3 regions of the Streptomyces sp. NPDC001480 genome follow, and region 3 is predicted to be linked to each of the others. Evidence: riboswitches for the same ligand, from Rfam matches in the RefSeq annotation. Region 3 holds a riboswitch; each other region holds the start of a gene.

Evidence for each region. A riboswitch is a leader RNA that binds a small molecule or an ion and turns the genes downstream of it on or off. The one in region 3 is predicted to bind cobalamin.
Region 1: linked by a shared signal. The riboswitch ahead of ACFY01_RS29925 (CbtB-domain containing protein) and the one ahead of ACFY01_RS21930 (HoxN/HupN/NixA family nickel/cobalt transporter) in region 3 are both predicted to bind cobalamin.
Region 2: linked by a shared signal. The riboswitch ahead of ACFY01_RS07565 (cobalamin biosynthesis protein) and the one ahead of ACFY01_RS21930 (HoxN/HupN/NixA family nickel/cobalt transporter) in region 3 are both predicted to bind cobalamin.

What each region holds. Positions count from the first base shown of each region.
Region 1 is NZ_JBIAVX010000012.1:337,921-341,207, reverse strand. Features, by position in the region: gene ACFY01_RS29940 (amidohydrolase family protein) at 1-244, shown strand, start outside; gene ACFY01_RS29935 (histidine phosphatase family protein) at 318-908, shown strand; gene ACFY01_RS29930 (CbtA family protein) at 937-1,689, opposite strand; gene ACFY01_RS29925 (CbtB-domain containing protein) at 1,711-1,932, opposite strand; cobalamin riboswitch at 1,969-2,113, opposite strand; gene ACFY01_RS29920 (acyltransferase family protein) at 2,145-3,284, opposite strand.
Region 2 is NZ_JBIAVX010000003.1:60,657-63,943, forward strand. Features, by position in the region: gene ACFY01_RS07555 (anion permease) at 1-1,200, shown strand, start outside; gene ACFY01_RS07560 (hypothetical protein) at 1,237-1,464, shown strand; cobalamin riboswitch at 1,604-1,744, shown strand; gene ACFY01_RS07565 (cobalamin biosynthesis protein) at 1,845-2,786, shown strand; gene ACFY01_RS07570 (cobyric acid synthase) at 2,783-3,287, shown strand, end outside.
Region 3 is NZ_JBIAVX010000008.1:329,536-332,822, reverse strand. Features, by position in the region: gene ACFY01_RS21940 (FAD-dependent oxidoreductase) at 1-65, opposite strand, end outside; gene ACFY01_RS21935 (TetR family transcriptional regulator) at 183-806, shown strand; gene ACFY01_RS21930 (HoxN/HupN/NixA family nickel/cobalt transporter) at 837-1,946, opposite strand; cobalamin riboswitch at 1,975-2,159, opposite strand; gene ACFY01_RS21925 (ArsR/SmtB family transcription factor) at 2,240-2,599, shown strand; gene ACFY01_RS21920 (LAETG motif-containing sortase-dependent surface protein) at 2,626-3,287, opposite strand, start outside.

The DNA of each region.
Region 1 (3,287 bases), on a different contig from region 3:
CATCGGCGTCCGGGGCCCCGAGCACGCCATCACCTACGAAGAGTCCCTCGCCCTGCACACCGTCAACGTCGCCCGGCTGACGGGCGAGGAGGACCTGCGCGGCACCCTCACCCCCGGTCGCTTCGCCGACCTCACCGTCTGGGACCAGGGCCCCGCCCACTGCCCCGCCGACGTCCTGCGCGACCTGAACCCCCGTCCGCACCATCGTCGGCGGCCTCCTCGTCACGCCGCCGGCGCGCGGTAGAACACCTGCCTGTTATGTTCGCGACCGAGGCAGGCGATCCGCGTCCCATGCCGACCGCAGGAGGAGCAGCCACGTGACCAGCCGCGTCACCTTCGTCTCGGCCGCGACGAGCCCGTCGCTGCGCCAGGCCCGCTTCTACGACGGCGATTCGGTGGACGACGCCGGGGCGGCCCGCGCCCGCTCGGCGGCCGGGTCGTTGCCCTCGCCGGCCCGGGTGGCCACGTCCCCGGGTGCGCGCTGCCGGGAGACGGCGGCGGCGCTCGGCCTGGACGTCGTGGAGACGCCGGAGTTGCGCGGTCTGGACGTGGGCCGCTGGCGAGGCCGCACCCTTGACGAGGTGGCGGCGGCCGAGCCGGAGGCAGTGGGCCACTGGCTCGCCGATCCCGGCTGGGCAGGACACGGCGGGGAGTCGGTGCGGGACGTGTGCGAGCGGGTCGGGCACTGGCTGGACACCGCGCAGGACACGGACGGCCGTACGCTCGCCGTGGTCGAGCCGGAAGTCGTACGGGCCGCGGCCGTTCACGTACTGGGCCTGCCCGCGTCCGCCTTCTGGCGGCTGGACGTACCGCCGCTGACGGCCACGGAGCTCAGTGGGCGGGCCGGACGGTGGAATCTGCGGCTCGGGCAGCCGCTGGCCGCGTCGGCCACCGTCTCGGCGCGCTGAGACCCTCCCTCCCGTGTCCCGGAAGCGTTCAGTTCGGGGTGGGAGCCGTCCGCCCGGACCGGGCCGCCGCGGGTTCGGGATTGAGCTGCCGCTCGGCCAACTCGCCGAAGAGCAGGCCGAATCCGCCCCACAGGACGGTCTGGACGGCCAGGGCCGACAGGCGGAACCGCCACAGCAGGGTGGCCGGGAAGTCCTTCGGCACCTCGTTGACGACCGGCAGGAACGCGTACGCCAGTCCGATCACGACGACGAACGCGGCCACCGCGGCCACCGTCGCCCACCAGGTGCCCAGAGCGGGCGCCAGGCGTTTGCCCAGGAGGGTGGCTCCGATCGCGAGAAGGATGCTGAGCAGCATCATCAGGAAGTACAGGGTGGTCCGCTTGCCGATGGTGTCGGGCTCACCGACGGACGGCGGGTTGGCCGGGTACTTCAGGAACGGGACGACGTACACGGCGAGCAGGGCGCAGCCGGACAGCAGCAGAGCCGTCGCCCGTGGGCTGAAGCGGCCGATCCGGCCCAGCGCGAAGCAGTACGCGAGCGCGGCGATGCCGCCGAAGGCGACCCCGTAGACCAGGACGCCGGTGGCGAGGCCGGCGGTGGACTGGAGGGAGCGGGAGACGACCTCCATCTCGTGTTCGTGGGAGTGGGCGTCCTCGAAACTGATCGCCTTGTCGACATTCGGCTCACCGAGGAGGTAGGCGACGACCAGGGCGAGCACGCCGGCGGCCAGGCCGGCGAGCATGCCCCGCACGAGGAGATTTCTTACCGTTGCGGAATTCATGGGCGTGCGGCGTCCCTCGCGTCAGTGGCAGGGGAAGCCGAGCAGGTGGCGGGCGTCGTGCACCCACTCGTGGACGTCCGTGCCGTTGAGCACGGAGGTGGCGCCCTGCTCGGCGCCGACGAAGTACAGCAGGACCAGCATCAGGATGCCGAAGAAGACCGCCCAGGGGGCTATCGCCTTCAGCGGCAGCTTGGCGGGGATGGCGGGAGTGGTGGCTGTCGGCTGGGCGACGGACTGCGCCATGGCAGTGCCTCCTCTGGGAGTTCGCGTCCCATCTCGGTGGTGCACAGGACGACGGCCACGGGTCTGACTCGCCGGACGCCCCGGAGGGCGTCTGGCACACAGTGGCGCGACCGTGCCGGATTCCCACCGGCTTCCGTCTCGCCGTCGTCAATATCGGACAGACCGTACCGCAGTGACGCGGACACGGCCAAGACCGCATGGGGCCCGGTGGGTCAGCGTGAACGTGCCGGCGAGAGCATGGACTTCCAGGACCGGTTTCGTTTGAAGGGAAGCTCGAAGAGCCGCGCGAACAGCCGAGCCGACAGCACCGAAGCGGGCAGCCCCAGGACCAACGTGAAACAGAACGTGGGCAGTCCGGCCGACACGTACTGCGGGGCGATCTTCCGGACGACGACCATGACGATCGGCAGATGAATGAGGTAAAGGCTGTACGAGAAGTCACCGAGGCTACGCATGGACCGCATGGCCAGCAGTCGCATCACGCATGCCGGCCGCCCGGTGGCGATCGCCGCCAGAAACATCGTCATGGCCGGTGCGACGGCGAGATCCATCCAGAAGTAGTGCTTTGTCGTCCAGGCCGATCCTTGGACGGCGATGAGCAGTATCACCGGCACGGCGGCCAGAGCGGCGAGCCAGTGCCAGGGCATGCGTCGGACCTTCTCTCCCGCGACGATGATTCCCGCGCCGACCAGACCGGCGACGAACACGGGCGCGAGATTCGGGGTCAGCCAGTTGTCACCTTCGTCCGGCAACGCGTTGTCGGCCAACAGCCCGCGCAGGACGACCAGCAGCGTCACACCCCCGACCAGGAGTACCGCCCCCAGCCGTCTCCGGACAAGGAGCAGCAGCGGGAAGACGAGGTAGAGCTGCGCCTCCACGGCGATCGACCAGAACGCACCGTTCGGCGTGCGAGCCGTGAGGACATCCTGGGCGACGAGGCCGTACACGAGAACCGTTCTGATGTTCGGCGGCCCATGATGCGACGCGGGCACCACGAAGTAACCGATCACCACGCTCAACGCGAGTGCGGCCCAGTACGGCGGAAGGATTCGCCAGGCTCGGCGCCGTAAGAACCGGAGGACCCCGCCCTGCCGCCAACCACCGCGCGCCGGGGAGATGGCCAGCGAAAATCCGGACAGTACGAGGAAGAAGACAACGGCGAGGCGTCCGTACATCAGCCAGCCCAGCCAGGGCGGCCCCGAGTTTTTCGGAAAGCCGGGAAAGGCGAGCAGCCAGCAGTGGAAGAGAACCACATACAGTGCCGCCAGACCGCGCAGCCCGTCCAGGCCCGGCACATGGCCGCCGCCGCGGGTGCCGCCGTGGGTGCCGCCCGTCCCGTCCGCCTGCCGCACCAG
Region 2 (3,287 bases), on a different contig from region 3:
GCGTTCGATTTCACGAACGGTTTCCACGACACCGCCAACGCGATGGCCACCACCATCTCGACCGGCGCGCTCAAGCCCAAGGTCGCGGTGGCCATGTCCGCCGTGCTCAACCTTGTGGGTGCCTTCCTCTCCGTGGAGGTCGCCAACACGATCTCCAAGGGGCTCGTCGACGAGAACGGCATACGTCCCGAGGTCATCTTCGCCGCCCTGGTCGGCGCGATCCTCTGGAACCTGCTCACCTGGCTGGTGGGGCTGCCCTCCAGTTCCTCGCACGCCCTCATGGGCGGCCTGATCGGCGCCACCGTCGCCTCCGCGGGCTTCGGTGCCGTCCACGGTGACGTCCTCGTCACCAAGGTGCTGCTCCCGGCGGTCGCCGCGCCGGTCGTCGCAGGGCTGGCGGCGATGCTCGCCACTCGGTTCTCCTACGGCATCGGCAAGAACGCCGAGGGCGAGGCCACCCGCAAGGGTTACCGCGCCGGCCAGATCGCCTCGGCCGGTCTGGTCTCCCTCGCCCACGGCACCAACGACGCGCAGAAGACGATGGGCATCATCACGCTCGCGCTGATCGCCGGCGGCTCCATCGCCCCCGGCTCCAACCCTCCCACCTGGGTGATCCTCTCCGCGGGCATGGCCATCGCGCTCGGCACCTACATCGGCGGCTGGCGCATCATCCGCACCATGGGCAAGGGCCTGACCGAACTGGAGCCGCAGCAGGGCTTCGCGGCCCAGACGAGCGCCGCCACCGCCATCCTCGCCTCCTCCCACCTCGGCTTCTCCCTCTCCACCACCCACGTCGTCTCCGGCTCCGTGATGGGCGCGGGCCTGGGCCGCAAGGGCGGAGTGGTCCGCTGGTCCACGGCGACCCGGATGTTCGTCGCCTGGGCGCTGACCCTCCCGGCCGCCGCGCTGGTCGGCGCGCTCGCCGAGACGGTCACGGACCTCGGCGACTGGGGCACCGCGCTGGTGGCGGTCTTCCTGGTGGCCTCCAGCGCCGCGATCTGGAAGCTCTCCCGCCGCGAGGTGGTCGACGCGACCAACGTCAACGAGACCGAGGAGCCGGCCGGCGTGGTCACCACCGCGATCGCCGTCGTCACCCCGCCCCCGGTGGGTGTGGTGGCCGAGGACCTGTCGGCCACGATCCCGTCCCCGGCGGCACCCGTCGCCGCCGACCCGGCGACCCCGCCGGCCGCCGCCGTCTGATCCCGGGCACCCGGACACCAAGAAAGCAGCTCTGTTATGAAGATCGACTGGGCAGCCCTCGGCTCCGTCTTCGGCGTCAGCCTCGCGGTCACCGTCGGCCTGGTGGCCCTCTTCACCCTGGGCGTCCAGGGTCTGGCACGACGCGAACGCGCCGTCGCGCAGGGCGACTCGGCGGCCGCGGCCGTCGCCGGCGCGTACGTGTGCTTCGCGGCATGCGCGGCGGCGGTGGCCTACGGGATCTACCTGATCATGCACAAGGCCTGACCGAGGCCTCGAACAGGCTCCTTCCCGAAGACTTCGAAGTCTTCGGGAAGGAGCCTTTCGCATGCCGCCCCACCACCACCCGGGCTTCGATGTGGGCCTCAGCACACTCTCCCCGTGCAGGTCAACGGCAAGTTGACGGCCCTTCCGGGGCCGTGGTGGACTTCCGGGGCCATGTACGGCGGCAAGGGAGGAAGCCGGTGTGAATCCGGCGCGGTCCCGCCACTGTCACCGGGGTAGGTAGCCCCGGGAGCCAGGAACTCCCACCGCCGGTCTCGTCGAACCAGGGCGCGGACACCCTGAGTGAGGACATATCGCCATGCTCGCCTGCCGTTCGAGGTACAGCACCAGACCGCTGCCCGCGCCCACGGCCGGCTGAGCCGATGCGTGCCGATCGCGTCTTCGCGTACGGCGCCGCCGCCGGCCTCCTCGGTGACCAGCTGCTCGGTGATCCGCGGCGCGGGCATCCGGTGGCCGCGTTCGGGCGGGCCGCCGGTGCCGTGGAGCGGGTGCTGTGGCGGGACCACCGGGGCTGGGGCGCCCTGCACACCGCGGTGTGCGTGGGCGGTGCCGTCGGCCTGGGTGCCGTCGCCGCCGCGGCCGTACGCCCCTCCCGTGCCGCGTCCGTCGCGCTGACCGCCGCCGCCACCTGGGCCGTCGTGGGCGGAACCTCCCTCGCACGCGAGGCCCGTGGCATCGGGCGTGCCCTCCAGGCAGGGGACGTCGAGGCTGCCCGGGCGCGGCTGCCGCACCTGTGCGGCAGGGACCCGCAGGCGCTGGACGCCGACGGGATCGCCCGGGCCGTCGTGGAGTCCGTGGCCGAGAACACCTCCGACGCGGTGGTGGGCGCCCTGGTGTGGGGAGCCGTGGGCGGGGTGCCCGGGCTGCTCGGCTTCCGGGCCGTCAACACCCTCGACGCCATGGTCGGGCACAAGTCGCCCCGGTACCGGCGGTACGGGTGGGCCTCGGCCCGGCTCGACGACCTCGTGGGCTGGCCGGGGGCGCGGTTGACCGCCGTACTGGCCGCCGCGGCCGGGGACGACCGCCGTGGTGCCGTACGGGCCTGGCGGGCCGACGCGGACCGGCATCCGAGCCCGAACGCCGGGCCCGTGGAGGCCTCGTTCGCGGGCGCGCTCGGCGTGCGGCTGGGCGGGACGCTGTCGTACGGCGGGCGGGTTGAACACCGCCCGGTGCTGAACCAGGGGGGACGCACCGTCACCGTCCCCGACATCGAACGGGCCGTACGGCTCTCCAAGCGCGTCGGCCTGCTCGCGCTCGGCGTCGGCGTCGCCGCGCGCGCCGTTGTGAAGGGACGTGGGAAATGAGCGGGGGTCTCCTCGTCGCCGGCACCACCTCCGACGCGGGCAAGAGCGTCGTCACGGCCGGGATCTGCCGCTGGCTGGTGCGGCAGGGCGTCAAGGTCGCGCCGTTCAAGGCACAGAACATGTCCCTCAACTCGTTCGTGACGCGCCAGGGCGCGGAGATCGGGCGGGCGCAGGCCATGCAGGCGCAGGCCTGCCGCGTCGAGCCGACCGCGCTGATGAACCCCGTGCTGCTCAAGCCCGGTGGGGAGCAGAGCAGCCAAGTGGTGCTGCTGGGCAAGCCGGTGGGCGAGCTGAGCGCGCGCGGCTACCACGGGGGGCGGCAGCAGAAGCTGCTGGGGACCGTGCTGGACTGCCTCGCCGAGTTGCGGGGCACGTATGACGCGGTGATCTGTGAGGGCGCCGGTTCGCCCGCCGAGATCAATCTGCGGCGGACCGACATCGTGAACATGGGGATCGCGAGGAACGCGCGGCTGCCCGTGCTCGTCGTCGGCGACATCGACC
Region 3 (3,287 bases):
AGCGCCAGTTCGCAGGCCAGCGTCAGCCCGGTGGGTCCGGCGCCCGCCACGATCACGTCGGTCATCGCTCCTCCTTGGACTCGACCGAGTGCAAAGCTATACCCAGTGCAAGAAATATTCGAGTGCAAGAAACATCTTGGTGCGAGAAAAATCCGGGTGCAGATTTTTGGTACGGTGGCGGCATGACAGGGCTGCGTGAACGCAAACGCGCTCGGACCCATGCCGCTATCTCCGACGCGGCCATCGCGCTCTTCCTCGAGCACGGGTTCGACCAGGTGTCGGTGGCGCAGGTGGCGGAGGCCGCCGAGGTGTCGAAGCGGACGGTGTTCGCCTACTTCCCCACCAAGGAGGAGCTCGTCATCCACCGCCTCGCCGACCACGAGACCGAGGCCGCCCGCGTGGTGCGCGCCCGGCCGCCGGCCGTCGGGCCGCTGTCGGCCCTCCGCGACCACTTCATGGCGGGCCTGCGCGACCGCGACCCGATCACCGGCCTCAACGACGTGCCGCAGATCCTGGCGCTGACCCGGATGATCCTTCGGACCCCGGCGCTGCGCACGAGGATGGTCCGCTTCGACGAGGGCGCGGAACGCGCGCTCGCGGAGGCGCTGCGGGACACCGCCGAGGTCCCCGCGCTGACCGCGCGCCTGGCGGCCGGTCAGATGGTGGGTGCGCAGCGGCTGCTGTCCATGGACAACTTCCAGGCGGTGGCCGGCGGCCGGTCCGCCGACGACCGTTACCCGGAGGCGGTCGCCGACGCCGAACACGCCTTCACGCTGCTGTCCGAGGGGCTGGCCGCGTACGTGTGACCGGCGACGGACCCTGGAGGGCCTGTCCGGTCAGCACACCTGGTCGGTGCCGGCCGGTGCCGGTGCCGGTGCCGGTGCCGTCCAGCGTTCCTCCACCCTGGCCACCTTCCAGTAGGTCAGGGCCGCCGCCCACACCACTACGAACAGGACGACGATGGTGTAGCCGACGTTGTCCAGGTCGAGGCCCGCGATCCAGCCGGTCAGACCGTCGCGGAGGTCGAGCTTGTCGTGCAGGACGCCGACCAGCTCGATGGTGCCGATGAAGAAGGCGACGGCGATGGACAGCCCGGTGATGGTGAGGTTGTAGAAGACCTTGCGCACCGGGTTCGAGAACGCCCACTGGTAGGCGAAGTTCATGAACGTGCCGTCGAGGGTGTCGAACAGGCTCATCCCGGCCGCGAACAGCAGGGGCAGGCAGAGGATCGCGTACCAGGGCAGGCCGGCCGCCGCGCCCGAGCCGGCCATCACCATCAGCGTGACCTCGGTGGCGGTGTCGAAGCCGAGGCCGAAGAGGAAGCCCAGGGGGAACATCTGGCCGGGGCGGGAGACGGACTTCGTCAGGCGGCCGAGGACGCGGTTCATGAAACCGCGGGAGTCGAGGTGGGCCTCGAGTTCCGCCTCGTCGTACGTGCCTGCCCGCATCGCCCTGAACACGCGCAGGATGCCTGTCAGGGCGACCAGGTTGAGGGCGGCGATGAGGTAGAGGAACGTGCCGGAGATCGTCGTACCCATGAAGCCGAGGACCTGGTGGGTGCGCGAGCCCTCGTTCATCACCTTGCCGGCGAGCTGGGTGCCGCCCGCGATCAGCGCCGCGAGGACGACGACCACGCTGGAGTGCCCGAGCGCGAACCAGAAGCCCACCGACACCGGCCGCTTGCCGTCGGCCATCAGCTTGCGGGTGGTGTTGTCGATCGCGGCGATGTGGTCGGCGTCGAACGCGTGCCGCATGCCCAGGGTGTAGGCGGTGACGCCGAGGCCGATACCGAAGGCCTTGGAGCCGACCTTGTAGTGCTCGGGGACCACGAGCAGGAAGAGGATCCCGAAGGCGACGACGTGCAGGGCGACGATCACCGTCAGCAGCCCCGCCGTCCTGACCGTGTCCTCGCGCCGCCACTTGAAGGAATTTTCCGGCAGGGTCATCCGGTTCACGCTCCAGCACCTCGTGGATCACTTCGTGAGCTGCCGTGGCCGGTCTCCTGGCTTACGGGTCATGCGTCCGCCGTCCCTGCCTTCCCGGTCGTACGACCAGTGGCCCGGCGGGTGCCGGACGGGACGGGAACTCCCCGATCACAGTGGCGAGGGCCGCGTCGACATCGCATCGACTTCCCGAACACCACGGCCCGCCCACCGTAGGTGCGCGGGCGGTCGTCTGCATAGCTGCGCACCTGCGCAGGTATCGAAGATCACAGAACGGTGCCTGCGAACATGGCGGTATGCATCTCGTGCCTGCCGACCGCGCGGACCGTCGCACCATCGACGGTCACCGGGTGTGCGACGCCATCGCCGCGATCGGCGAACCCGGCCATGTGCGCGCCTGGGCCGACCGCTTCGCCCTGCTCGCCGACGCCAAGCGCCTCGCGCTGCTGCTCGCCCTGCACCGCACCGGCCCGCTCGCCGTGTCCGACCTGGCGATCGCGACGGGAATGAACGACCCCGCGGTGTCGCAGGCGCTCAGGCTGCTGCGGGCCGCGGGGGTCGTGGAGGGGGAGAAGGAGGGCCGCGTGGTCAGGTACCGGGTGGTGGACACGGAGGTCCAGGACCTGCTCGGGCACTGCGCGGCCGACGGAGGCTGACCGGACCCGGCCCTCCCGGGGCGGGGTCAGCCGCGTGCGGTTCGCTTGCGGCGGGTTGCTACGACGATGGCGGCGCCGCCGGCGAGGAGCACCGCCGCGCCTCCGGCGATGATGCCGGAGCCGCTGCCGCCACCGGTCTCGGCGAGGTCGCCGCCGCCACCGTCGGGGGTCGGGGCCGGGGTCGGGGTCGAGGTCGACTCAGAGGCGGACGGGGTCGGGGTGGCGGTGGACTTCGACTCCGAGGCGCTCGGGGTCGGGGCCGTCGGCTGGGCCGGGGCGGAGGCCGGCGTGGTGGGGGTCGGCGTGGCGGACTCGGTGGAGGTGCACTCCTTCGTGCCGCCGTTCCAGGCCGCGATCAGCTTGTCCTTGATCACCGGGTGGTCCGGGCCCTTGGGCAGGTCGCCGTGCTCGAAGCCGTCCTTGGCGTGGAGCTTGCCGTCGAACTTCACCGCGCCCCGGTACAGGTCGAGCTGCGCGAAGCAGCCCGCGTCGGGCACCGCGATGTCGAGGGAGTCGGTCTGGCCCGGCTTGACGGTCACCGAGTCGAAGTCGACGAAGACCTGCTCGCCGGAGGTGTTGAAGGAGGCACCGTGGGCGAGGTAGGAGGCCAGCGAGGCGGTGCAGGTCGAGGCGTCACCGGCGGTGCGGACCTTGATGTGGACCTTGCCGTCGCCGGTGGGCCTGAGGT